4 regions of the Paenibacillus marinisediminis genome follow, and region 4 is predicted to be linked to each of the others. Evidence: predicted binding sites of a transcription regulator. Region 4 holds the regulator's gene; each other region holds the start of a gene.
The links. Region 4 encodes Rex, which represses fermentation and respiration genes when NADH is low (regulators of the CRP and FNR family bind a similar motif). Its sites were predicted from a motif close to TTGTGAAATATTTCACAA; they were not measured.

Region 1 (3,164 bases), on a different contig from region 4:
AAGATATCATTGGTAAAATCGACATTGTTACCCGTGTAAGTTCCGCGTACGTAATACTCTTGGTCTCCACGCTTTTGGACGAATTCCTGGAACTTCGGAACAATATGATCATAGCTGCCTTTTCCAGTAACCGTTGTGCGAAGTCGGTCATGAACCTCTTTTCTTCCATCCAGGCTTAATACAACATTGTACATTTCCTGATTCAAAAACTCAGTGACCTCATCGTTCAGCAGCATACCGTTTGTCGTGAAGGTAAAGCGGAACTTTTTCTTGTATTCTTTTTCTCTGCTTCTTGCATATTCTACTATCTGCTTGACCACTTTCCAGGCCATAAGCGGTTCCCCGCCGAAGAAGTCGATGTCAAGGTTTCGGTGATGTCCCGAATTCTCAAGCAGGTAATCGATGGCGCGTTGTCCAACCTCATAGCTCATGATGGCTCGATCTCCGTTGTATTTCCCCTGGCTGGCGAAGCAATACTCGCAAGACAGATTGCAGGTATGCGCAACATTGAGGCAGAGCGCCTTAACATACGTTTTTCGATTTTTTAAATCAATGGAGAGACCCTCATACTCGTCCTTTGTGAAGAGCTGTCCATCATTTTTAAGCGCCTCGATATCTGCGATGGTTTCTCGAATATCCTTCTCGGAAATGCCGGAATCATGCTTATGCTTTTCCAGCATCAATGTTACGATTTCTTCCGCAGATGTATTCTCATACAGCTCAATGATTTCATATGCGAGATCATCGACAACATGCACCGAGCCACTATAGGTGTCGAGCACGATGTTATATCCGTTTAGTTTATATTGATGAATCATACTTGCGAATCAAGCTCCTTTGGTCCATATAAATAGCCGCCCATCTGCAGAGCAGTGGGCGGTTGAATTCCAATTCCTATCTGTTCATTGCATTTTCACACTTCTGGTTTGCAACTCCGCAGGAAGTTTTGCAAGCGGACTGGCAAGATGTCTGGCATGCGCCGCATCCGCCGTGCTTTGCAGTATCCATCAGTTTGCGAGTACTCAATGTTACGATTCTTTTCATCATAAATAACTCCTTCTGCCATCTCATTAGTTCAAAAATAAGAGATTAAAATTGTGAATAATTTCACTTTATTTCCATATGTCATTGTAGCAACACCTTGGATGTACGTCAATCATAAGCATTAGAGGTATAAATATGAGTGCACAGCCCACACTAAAACAACTGAAGTTTTCAGAGTGAATACAGATGTATCCATTTGACGCGAAACCAATAGGTGTTATAATAACAAAACAACACCAAATGGTGTTATATATAAATGGAGGTTTTACCATGCAAACTCAAGGAACATTACCTGATATTCGTAAAACAATCGTGCTTAATGCACCAATTGAAAAAGTATGGACCGCTGTCGCAACAGCAGAAGGTATCGCCTCTTGGTGGATGCCAAGTAAGTTTGAACCTATTTTAGGAAAAGAGTTTGTACTTCATGCAGGTGACTTCGGTGATTCGCCTTGTAAAGTAACGGAACTTGATCCACCTCACCGCGTCGGATTTGACTGGGGTAAGGATTGGCACCTAACTTTCGAGTTGAAAGATTTAAATGGCAAAACGGAATTTACGCTAATTCATTCTGGCTGGGATGCTAATAAAGCCACAGAATTCGGACAACCTCACACAATGGTTCGTGGATTTATGGACGGCGGGTGGGAGAAAATTGTCAAAGAAAAGCTCTCCTCCGTTATCGAAGGTTAATTCGGGTGCTGCCGAGCCTCAGCATGATGTGTTTCAAGCAATCGCCGATCCTACACGACGCAATTTGTTAAAATTGCTTGCTGAAGCGGATCAGGAAATGTCCATTGTTGCACTTACAGAACACTTTTCTATAAGCCGTACTGCTATCAATAAGCACCTGCAAGTTCTTTCTGAAGCAGGACTTGTCAGCAGTCGAAAGGTTGGACGGGAAACTCGGTACAAGTTTCAGCCAGATCCTCTAAGCGAATTACAGCAATGGCTCTCCTTCTTGGAACAATACTGGGAAAGCAAACTGCTGGCTCTCAAAGAATACCTCGAATCAGACGAAAGAGAGACGTAATAACGTCTCTCTTTCTTTATTCAAATATCCATTCGCATCCCATCATAAGCTACCGTAATGCCATGCGGCTCAAAAATTCGAATCAAATCTTCATGCAGTAGATGAGCATTATGAGAGAAATGAGTTACTACAATTTGCCCATCTGCTTTCATCACATGATTCTCGATTAACCAATCCCGTGTTTTTAGCGTATCCTCAACATTCATGTGAACCTCACATTGCGGGGCATTTCCAGTCGTACATTCTAGAATAGCAAGATCCAGTTGCTTTCCTTTCAACCATGTCCATGTCTGTTCGGGAAACCAGCCGCTGTCGTGACCATAGAAAATGGTTTTGCCATCCTTCTCTATATAGTACAATAAGCAAGTTTCTTTAGGATCATGCTTAGCAAGCAAAGGGGTAATGGCAGCAGTTTGCGTTTGTACCGTTTCAAAGGGCTTCAAGTTGTGGAGCTGAAATCGATGTGATTCTGTGGCAAGCAATTGACTGCAGTGCTTAATAGGCAAATCGTGACCATACAGATGGAGCTCTTCCTCTTCAATAAATTGGGCATAACCTAACGCACGAATCAGTAAATCTTCAGGATACATATGATCCGAATGTGAATGTGTAAATAAAAGATCACGAACCTTATCCATATCTACAGAATCACGAATCGAGTGATATAAGGTATCCGCTGGAAAGTCGATCTTAAGCACCTCATCAATCAAGACCGATGTCCGTGTGCGAATATTTTTCCCACCAAGTGCTTTGGCTTGCTTGCAAGTCTCGCAATGACAGAATAGTGAGGGAATACCTTCGAATGCAGCTGTTCCATGAAAATGAACCTTCATCAATATTGTCCCCCTTGTATAAAGAGAACAGCAGAACGTTAGTCCTGTTGTTCTCTCTTAGTAACTTTAGACCATTTTACTTAATGTTTGAGTCATCCAAATATTGCAACCATTGCTTTGAATATTCGGCTTGGATCTTATCTAGTCCTGCTTGTTTAGCCTTTTCCATAAATAACTTCAAGCCGCCCTCTACATCCTCAACCAAACCATCATTCAAAGGATATAAGTATTGCTTTTCAACTTGTAGAAGGGCA
Region 2 (3,164 bases), on a different contig from region 4:
AATTATGTCACCACAACCAATTCACAGAAAAGAAGTCTTCCCGTATGAGCTATTTTACATTAGATTTGGTTTAAGCTCTAGTCCCAAATAAACAAACAAACGCTTGGACTTTGATAAGCCCAAGCGTTTGTATTTAGAGTGAATGGAGGAAGCTGAAATCTTGATATCTTATTGTGCTTTTACGTATTCAGCCGATTTTGCACCAGCTTGGCGACCGAAGACAATGATATCACCAACGGAGTTACCGCCGATCCGGTTTTGACCGTGCAAGCCGCCTGTAACTTCGCCTGCTGCAAACAGTCCCGGAATTGCTTTGCCGTCTTTAGTTAGAACTTCAGTATTCGGGTTGATCTTCACGCCACCCATAGTATAGTGAATCCCTGGTGCGATTTTGATTGCATAGTATGGTGCGCCGGACAAGTCGTTGTCCATACCTGTTTTTCTGCCGAATTCGGCATCATTTTTATTCTTCACCGCGCCGTTCCATGTATCTACAGTAGTTTTAAGCTGATCTGCTGGAACCTTCATTTCTTTAGCTAAAGCTTCGAGCGTTTCCCCTTGAAGGACAAAGCCCATTTTTTCATATTGCTCGATCGCTTTGACACGGGATTTTACGCCGGAATCAAATACGAGGTAAGCCGATTTTTCAGGAAGTTTATTGATTGCTGCTGTGACATTGTCACGAGTATCAAGCTCGTTCGTGAAACGTTTGCCTTCACTGGAAACAAGGATTCCTCCTTCACCGCGAACAGCTTCTCCGATGAGATAGGATTTGTCTTGCTGCACTGTTGGGTGAACTTGGATTTGATCCATATCGACCGTTGCACCGCCGAGTTTTTCGACCATCTTAATGCCATCACCTGTGCTGCCTTCTTGGTTGGTTGTTACTAATCCTTTGAGATCAGGTCTAACTTCAGTAATCATGTCCATACTAGCGCCGAAACCGCCGGTTGCCACAACGACAGCATTGGATTCGATAGTTTTCTCATCTTTCTGGTTGAAGATGACTTTAACGCCATTGACTTTGCCATCTTTTTCTGTAATCTCTTTTACGTTCGCATTTACAAACAGTGGGATTTGTTGTGCTTGAACATTTTTCACTAAGCCGCTAACCAGGTATTGTCCTACTGCTGATCCGTCTTCAGGACGGTGTGTGCGCTTTTCGCTCATACCACCAGTAATCGTGAGATTGTTCAATGTAATTCCCTTGGAATCCAGCCAATCGATTGCACTTGCTGAATTGTCAACGAAGTAACGAAGCAATTCTTTGTCGTTAGTACCGTGGCCGCCTTTTAAAGTCTCTTCATAGAATGCATCATTACTGTCTTGAATGCCTTGCTCTTTTTGGAACTTGGTTTCAGAAGCATTCATACCTGAAGATGATTTTGATGTATTACCGCCGGCAACCGGCATTTTTTCGAAAATAACCGGGTTCATGCCCTTTTCTTTTGCCTCGAGTGCAGCTGTCATACCGGCACCGCCAGCACCGATAATGATGACATCATATTTATTTTGTAGTTGATCGATAGGTGTATAGCTGATTTTTGATGCTCCTGAAACTGCTTCTGGATCTTTGGCCTCTTCTTTTTTCGCATTGTCCTGATTCTGGCCTTGGTTGCTCTGGCTGCCGCATCCAGCGAACACGAGCATGAAAGAGAGAACTAGAATAAGCGTTGATGCAACTTTCTTTTTCATGTTTAACCCCTCAACTTTACGATTTTTTCGTGATGTACATAAAGAGCCAACCGACATCTTTAGGTGCATTTTATTGTGAAGTATCATCGGCTCCTTACTTAGTGAATTGTATCACAAAACGACAGAAAGCGACAGACAAAAATCGACAAAATATCAGATTAAATTAGAAATGTCAAAAAATAAGCTTGTAATACGTATGATTTCCATGAGGAACTGAATTATGTGAAGGTAAAATTATGAAGAAGGAGAGAAGGAGGCGCAATATTATTTTCGACCTTTGCACATTTAGGTAACGTTTAAATGATTGTTCCCTTCTTAGGCATAAAAATGCACCCCAGTATGTTCATTAGTTCATACATTAGGGGTGCTTATTCAATGTCTACTATAAGGGATGCACTTTAGCGGTTCTTAATCGTTTTCCTAACAATGTTAATCCTCGTCAGCCCATCGGTTAATCTTTCTACCAATTTTCTCAGCTCTATCTATCACACCACTCCAAAAGCCCCAAACATACCCGATTAAACTTCCCGCAGCAATTGGTGCAAATTGTATAGCCGTACCTGTCTCAATATCAAACTTTAAAAGAATGTAGAATAGAGATCCCCAACCGATAATAATAATCCAGAACGCCAAGGCATGGTGATCAAAAGAGATGAAACAAAAGATTAGAAATGCAATTACCGCGAACACCAAAGATAAGGTAGAGATATCCTCCATATGAACCCTCCATCAGGTAGCATCATGTTGTCATAATCCTTTACGAATATAATCGGTTTGAAATAATTCTGTCAATAAAAAACAGCAATAAATAATCATGAATATAATTATTTTTTACATTGAAAAAATGAACGCAATTCATATACTAAAGGTATCTTAGACGAGGGAGAGATGCAGTATGAAAAGTCTATTCGAATATCTTCAAGAGGGAATAAAACAGAACTGAACTGCGGAAGTTACATTTATATGATGACTAATTAATGTGCTTCCGTGGTTCTCATCACATGGAGGTATGACGAATTGAGTAAAAATAACTGGGAATCCTTTTTTGATGCACACGCTCCTCAATACATGAATAATGGTTTTACCAAGAACACGATCTCGGAAGTTAACTTTGTGATTGAGGAACTCATGCTTGCTGAAGGAAGCAGCATCCTCGATATAGGGTGCGGCACAGGAAGACACTCTATCGAACTGGCGAAGCGTGGATATCAAGTCACAGGTGTCGATATTTCATCAGGTATGCTTATAGAAGCCAATAACATGGCCACAGAAGCGAACGTGAATGTCGAATGGGTTCATTGTGATGCAGTGAAATACACCCCAACCAAGACATTTGATACGGTAATCTGCCTTTGCGAAGGGGCATTTGGTTTAGTGGGTAGGGATGAAGAGCCAATCGAACATGATATGGCGATTCTCAACAATATCTCTGATGCATTGAAGCCAAAGGGACGATTCATACTTACAAC
Region 3 (3,164 bases), on a different contig from region 4:
AATGCTAAATGTTCATCGCCTCGCTCCCTGTCATCAATTAAGTTCCAGAACAACCATGATTCAGGGTGTTTGATCCCAAACAAGCCAACCCCAACTAGTACAATCCCTAACATAAAGATAGAAATAGCCATATAATCACCTCCTCTAGAGATCAATACGCAACCCGTTGTTAAAGGTTTCCATCCAGGGATTAGTCAATGGATAGCTGATCATAAGAGCAAATATAAGAAAAAGCCCTTGATATACAAGGGCTTCTTGAAGTTAGTTCAGTTTATATATTGAGGGAGCATTACTTCACTTGCAACATGCGCTCCAAGGATAACCGTGCTTTCTCCGCAACGTGCTCTGGCACATAGATCTGCGGCTGCATCGTTTCGAGACATTTCACGAGCTTTTTCAGATTGTTAACCTTCATGTTTGGACATACCAAGTATTTAGTTGCGAAATGGAATGACTTATCCGGGCTGTCCTTGCGCAATTGATAGCCGGTTCCATCTTCCGTACCTACGATAAACTCTGTATGCTCTGAGTTCTTGCAGTATTGAAGGATCGCCGTTGTACTGCCTACGAAATCACCCATAGCGACTACTTCCGGTCTGCACTCTGGATGAACAACAAACTGCGCATGAGGATGCTTCACCTTCATCTCGACGACATCTTTAACCGTCAGCATATCGTGAGTATTGCAGTAGCCTTCCCATATAATCATGTTCTTGCCTGTCTTCTGCTGTACGTAATGGCCTAAGTTCTTGTCCGGCACCCAAATGATCTCTTCCGCATCTAGCGACTCGATCACCTTCACCGCATTAGCGGATGTGCAGCAAATATCTGTCTCTGCTTTGATGTCTGCAGAAGAGTTAATGTACGTCACGACTTTAGCATTCGGATGCTGTGCCTTTAATTTACGAAGGCCTTCTACATTGACCATATCAGCCATAGGGCATCCAGCGCGCTCGTCTGGAATTAGCACAGTCTTGTTAGGGGCTAGAATCTTTGCGCTTTCACCCATAAAGTGAACTCCACAGAACACGATAACTTCCGCATCCGTCTCCGCTGCCTTCTGTGCAAGCAGGAATGAATCTCCTCTGAAATCCGCTACTTCTTGTATCTCGTCTCGCTGATAATAGTGAGCAAGTATGACTGCATTGCGTTCTTTCTTCAACTGCATCAATCGTTCACGCAGTTCACGGTTTTGTTCTTCTTTACGAGCCAGTGCTAACGCTTCAAGTTGCACGAATACCCCACCCCTTGGCCTAATCATTAACAACTAATTTACACAACGACTCTAAGTGTGTCAATTCACAAATAGTAAAAAAAGAAGTGCGCCCATACAGGCGCACTTCCGATACCGACTAAGTTAGTCGGAGATTATGATTTCTTCTCTGGATCTTCAGGCTTCACTTCGTCCGCAGTATGAGCAGACTCATCAGCCTTCGAATCCTTAGGCTCCTCAACAGGTGCATGCTCTGTTTCATGCGTAACAGTGCCTGCCTCGGAAGTATCCGTTGGAGTCGATTGACTGTCCTTATCCCAAGGTGTCGGACCTAACTTCTCCGACTTGCCAACCAGATTCACCTTCACATCTCCTGAAGCTTTCACTTCAGCAGGATTCAGTACATCTACTTTAGGTTCAGCTTTGCTCTCTTTCTTTTCCTTCAGAATGCTTGGAACGAAACCTTCGAGCGAGCCGTTCTTAATGAGATGTTCAATCTGTTCGATCTCAAGCGTTTCTTCTTCAAGAAGCGTATTCGCGAGGAGATGCATCTCTCTCTCGTGCTTCTTCAGCAATTCGCGAGCTCGATCATAGCAAGCGCCGATCATGCTCTGCATCTCTTGATCGATCTCATAAGCAATCGCGTCAGAGTAATTCTGCTCATGACCGAGGTCACGACCAAGGAATACTTCACCTTGACGGCTTCCGAACTGCAGCGGTCCGAGTCTGTCGCTCATACCGTATTCCATAATCATGCTGCGAATGATTCGAGTAGCTTGTTGGAAGTCGCTGTATGCGCCTGTTCCAATCTCGCCGATATAGATCTCTTCCGCTACGCGTCCGCCGAGCAAGCCCGTTACTTGGTCCAGAAGCTCTTGCTTCGTAACCAGCATACGATCTTCCTTCGGCATCATGATCACATATCCGCCTGCTTTGCCGCGAGGTACAATCGTAACCTTATGCACGGACTGTGCATGCTCCAGATAGTAACCAATGACCGTATGACCTGCTTCGTGGTAAGCGACGATGCGCTTCTCGCGGTCGCTGATCATGCGGCTGCGTTTCTCCGTACCGACAATAATACGGTCAATCGCATTATCGATATCCTCCATGGTGATATCTTTATGATTCTTACGAGCAGCAAGGAGCGCCGCTTCGTTCAACAGGTTCTCAAGGTCTGCGCCTGTAAAGCCTGTTGTCCGCTTCGCAATAGTAGGCAAGTTAACGTCCGCATTAAGCGGTTTGTTGCGCGCATGTACTCTCAGTACAGCTTCGCGACCCTTCACGTCTGGGCGATCAACCGTAATCTGACGGTCAAAGCGTCCTGGACGAAGAAGCGCTGGGTCAAGAATATCAGGGCGGTTCGTAGCGGCTATGATAATGATACCTTCATTAGCACCGAAACCGTCCATCTCAACTAGCAACTGGTTAAGCGTCTGCTCACGCTCGTCATGGCCGCCGCCAAGACCGGCGCCGCGCTGACGACCTACCGCATCAATCTCATCAATAAAGATAATACAAGGAGCATTCTTCTTCGCGTTCTCGAACAAGTCGCGTACACGCGATGCACCAACACCGACGAACATTTCAACGAAGTCGGAACCGGAGATGCTGAAGAATGGCACACCCGCTTCACCCGCAACTGCGCGAGCGAGGAGCGTCTTACCTGTTCCTGGAGGACCGTTCAACAGAACGCCCTTCGGAATGCGCGCGCCGAGAGCGGCAAACTTGCGATGGTCTTTAAGGAACTCAACGACCTCAACAAGCTCTTGCTTCTCTTCATCTGCACCTGCAACATCTTCGAAGGTAATGCGTTTCTTCTCTTCATTATACAAACGAGCACGGCTCTTGCCGAAGTTCATAACTTTGCCGCCGCCGCCCTGCGCCTGATTAAAGAAGAAGAAGAACAGGACAAACATAATGATTAAGGGTATGAACGAAGTGAGGAGCG
Region 4 (3,164 bases):
GGATGTCATAGCTGAGCATCGTTTGCTGCCTGGATATGAGCATTTGGTTATTGATGAAGGTCATCATTTTGAAGAAACAGCGAGCAAGCATTTAGGCATACATCTGCAATATTTTTCATTGATTCACCCGCTGACACGTTTGGTGAAAGATAGTAAGAACGGCTTATTGCTGCTGCTGCAGACACGTCTTCGCCTCTCAGGAAGTGAGAAAGCAATGATCTGGGCAGACGGCATTGAGAAGCTGCTCACACAGCTCGTTGACGTAAGAGACGTCTGGGATCGTCTTCATGATGTCCTGTATCAATTGATGCCGCCTCCAGAGCTGGGACAAGCTGAAGCAGGACAATCCGTGCTCCGACTGCAGTCTGGCGCTCGACCGCGGGATTGGCAGGGGATCGCTGAGCTTGAAGAAGACGTATATGTGCGTCTGGGGGAAATTGTCCGTACGGGCGAAAAGCTTGTGTTGGAATGGAAAGATGCGGATGATGAAGAGCTGCAGCCCGTCATAACGGATGTAACAGGGATATTCAAGGAGATCTCAATCATTCGCGAGGATTTTCGCCTCTTTATGAAGGCGACAGATCCAGATTCTGTGTATTGGATGGAAGGCAATGCTCAGTATAAGCATAAGTCGATGCATCTGTACGCAGTGCCAGTTGATGTCAGCGAAGCGCTAAATCGATACTTCTTCGAACCGAAGAAAAGTGTCATTCTGACTTCGGCAACGTTATCTGTTGACAAGTCATTTCAATATTTAGAGGAACAGATCGGTTTGAAGGAGGCTTCCAGCACGGGAAGATTACATACTGTTATTCTTCCGTCTCCGTTCAACTACCGCGAGCAAGCGCTAGTTGTCATTCCGCGAGACTTTCCAACAGTTAAGGGCTCTGTAGATCCGATCTTTACCGACAAATTGCTTCATTCACTTGCAGATGTTGCCATTGTGACAAAGGGTAGAATGCTGGTGCTGTTTACTTCGTACCGCATGTTGAAGGAAGTATATGAACCACTGAAGGAAATGCTTCAGCCGCACGGCGTACAAGTGTTAGGGCAAGGCATGGACAGCGGCAATCGAAGCAAGCTGACTCGCCGTTTTCAGGAGCATCCTGCATCCGTGCTGTTAGGAACTAGCAGCTTCTGGGAAGGTGTGGACATTCCTGGTGAGGCGTTGACTTGTCTAGCGATTGTCAGACTTCCGTTTCAGCCGCCTAATCATCCGCTTGTTGAGGCGAAGTCAGAACGATTGAAGCGTCAGAACCAGAATCCGTTCCGGAAGCTGTCGATTCCGCAAGCCGTTATTCGCTTTAAGCAAGGTTTTGGACGATTAGTTCGAACCTCTAAGGATCGCGGTATCGTAATTATTTATGATACTCGTGTAATTGAGACGAGCTATGGCAAGCATTTCTTATATTCTTTACCTGGTCCTAAGATGGAGCATATGACTACCGAGCACCTAGTGCCGCGGATCCGTGATTGGTTCAGGGAAGAGCAGGAAAGAGCTTTACAAGATTAATTAAAAATAATATGACAATCAGATAGGTAAAAGGGGGATCAGAGGATATGAAAGCGATGAAGATTTCAGAAGCCGTTGTTAGACGTTTGCCGCTCTATTTACGTCACCTCATGGAATTGAAGCAGCGTGAGGTTCTAACAATATCATCTCAAGATTTAGGTCAGAAGCTTGATCTGAATCCTGCCCAAATTCGCAAAGACCTCGCTTATTTTGGAGATTTTGGCCGTAAAGGCATCGGTTATGATGTGTCTTATCTGATCGAGCAGATTAGACATATCCTTAAGCTTGATCTCAAGATTCAAGTCGGATTAGTCGGTGCTGGTAAACTTGGTCAAGCCCTATGCAACTATACCACGTACTTGCAAGATAATATGAAGATTGTTGCTGTATTCGATGCGCATCCGGATAAAGTGGGAACAGCATTGAACAACCTGATCGTGCAGCCAATGGATCAGTTGATCGATACAGTTAAGAGTAAGGGAATTCGAATAGGTATTATTACGGTACCTGCGCTGGAAGCCCAGCATGTTGCGGATCAGTTTGTCGAGGCGGGTGTGGAAGCAATCTTGAACTTTGCACCTGTTATTCTGAAGGTACCGCCGCATATTCGCGTGCATACTGCAGATTTCACGACGGATCTGTTCAGCTTGGCCTATTACTTGCAAGATGAAGAAGGAAAGGAAACGATTGAGAATGCCTAAACGATTCATCGTCCATAACGGGCGCTTTGCACAGATCCATCCGGACGCAGAATCGAGCACCATACATGGATACATGGTTGTCGAGGACGGAAAGATTGTCTATCTCGGTGAAACTCTGCCGGAGAATTATAAGGAAGATGCGGAGTTATTTGATGGCAGCGGTCTGTTCTTCATGCCGGGTTTAGTCAACACGCATGGTCATGCTGCGATGACGTTATTGCGCGGCTATGGCGATGATATGGTGCTCCAGCAATGGCTCCAGCAAAAAATGTGGCCAATGGAGGCTAAATTTACAGACGAAGATGTGTATTGGGGCTCCGCTCTTGCTGTACTGGAAATGCTGAAGAGCGGCACAACTACGTTTGTAGATATGTACGACCATATGGATGAGGTCGGCAAGGTTGCGGAACAAGCAGGTATTCGCGCAGGACTCATGCGCGGCGCCATCGGTCTATGCAGTGAAGAAGAACAGCGGATGAAGCTAGAAGAGGCTGTGCGTTTCGCAAAAGATTGGAACGGACGAGCGGAAGGTCGAATTACGACGATGCTGGCTCCACACGCGCCGTATACTTGTCCTCCTGCTTTCATCGAGAAGTTCGTACAAGCAGCTCATGATCTTGATATGATGCTACATACGCATATGTCCGAGACTAGAGCAGAAGTTGAACAGAATGTGCAGGAATACGGATTGCGCCCTGTTGCGCATCTTGAGAAGCTGGGATTCTTCAGCAGACCGTCGTATATTGCGCATGGCGTTCATCTTACAGACGAAGAAATCGAAATATTGGCTAAACATAAGGTCGGCGTATCTCACAACCCAGCTAGCAACCTGAAGCTGGCAAGCGGCATAGCACGAGTTACAGACCTTCTCCGAGCAGGCGTGAACGTATCCCTTGGAACAGATGGAGCAGCTAGCAATAACAATCTAGATATGTTCCAAGAGATGCGTT

Region 1: scfA (six-cysteine ranthipeptide SCIFF) is a predicted target of Rex. The motif match lies at 1,096-1,113, and genes of this name have one in related genera.
Region 2: ACXX53_RS18035 (flavocytochrome c) is a predicted target of Rex. The motif match lies at 1,795-1,812, and genes of this name have one in related genera.
Region 3: nadA (quinolinate synthase NadA) is a predicted target of Rex. The motif match lies at 1,288-1,305, and genes of this name have one in related genera.

Annotation. Positions count from the first base shown of each region.
Region 1 is NZ_JBTGUH010000001.1:966,308-969,471, forward strand. Features, by position in the region: gene scfB (thioether cross-link-forming SCIFF peptide maturase) at 1-818, opposite strand, end outside; gene scfA (six-cysteine ranthipeptide SCIFF) at 895-1,044, opposite strand; gene ACXX53_RS04600 (SRPBCC family protein) at 1,315-1,737, shown strand; gene ACXX53_RS04605 (ArsR/SmtB family transcription factor) at 1,700-2,077, shown strand; gene ACXX53_RS04610 (MBL fold metallo-hydrolase) at 2,098-2,910, opposite strand; gene ACXX53_RS04615 (extracellular solute-binding protein) at 2,987-3,164, opposite strand, start outside.
Region 2 is NZ_JBTGUH010000009.1:58,530-61,693, reverse strand. Features, by position in the region: gene ACXX53_RS18035 (flavocytochrome c) at 169-1,695, opposite strand; gene ACXX53_RS18030 (hypothetical protein) at 2,125-2,412, opposite strand; gene ACXX53_RS18025 (class I SAM-dependent methyltransferase) at 2,683-3,164, shown strand, end outside.
Region 3 is NZ_JBTGUH010000016.1:49,099-52,262, reverse strand. Features, by position in the region: gene ACXX53_RS21540 (hypothetical protein) at 1-131, opposite strand, end outside; gene nadA (quinolinate synthase NadA) at 290-1,261, opposite strand; gene ftsH (ATP-dependent zinc metalloprotease FtsH) at 1,369-3,164, opposite strand, start outside.
Region 4 is NZ_JBTGUH010000002.1:24,514-27,677, forward strand. Features, by position in the region: gene dinG (ATP-dependent DNA helicase DinG) at 1-1,513, shown strand, start outside; gene ACXX53_RS06005 (redox-sensing transcriptional repressor Rex) at 1,561-2,214, shown strand; gene ACXX53_RS06010 (amidohydrolase) at 2,207-3,164, shown strand, end outside.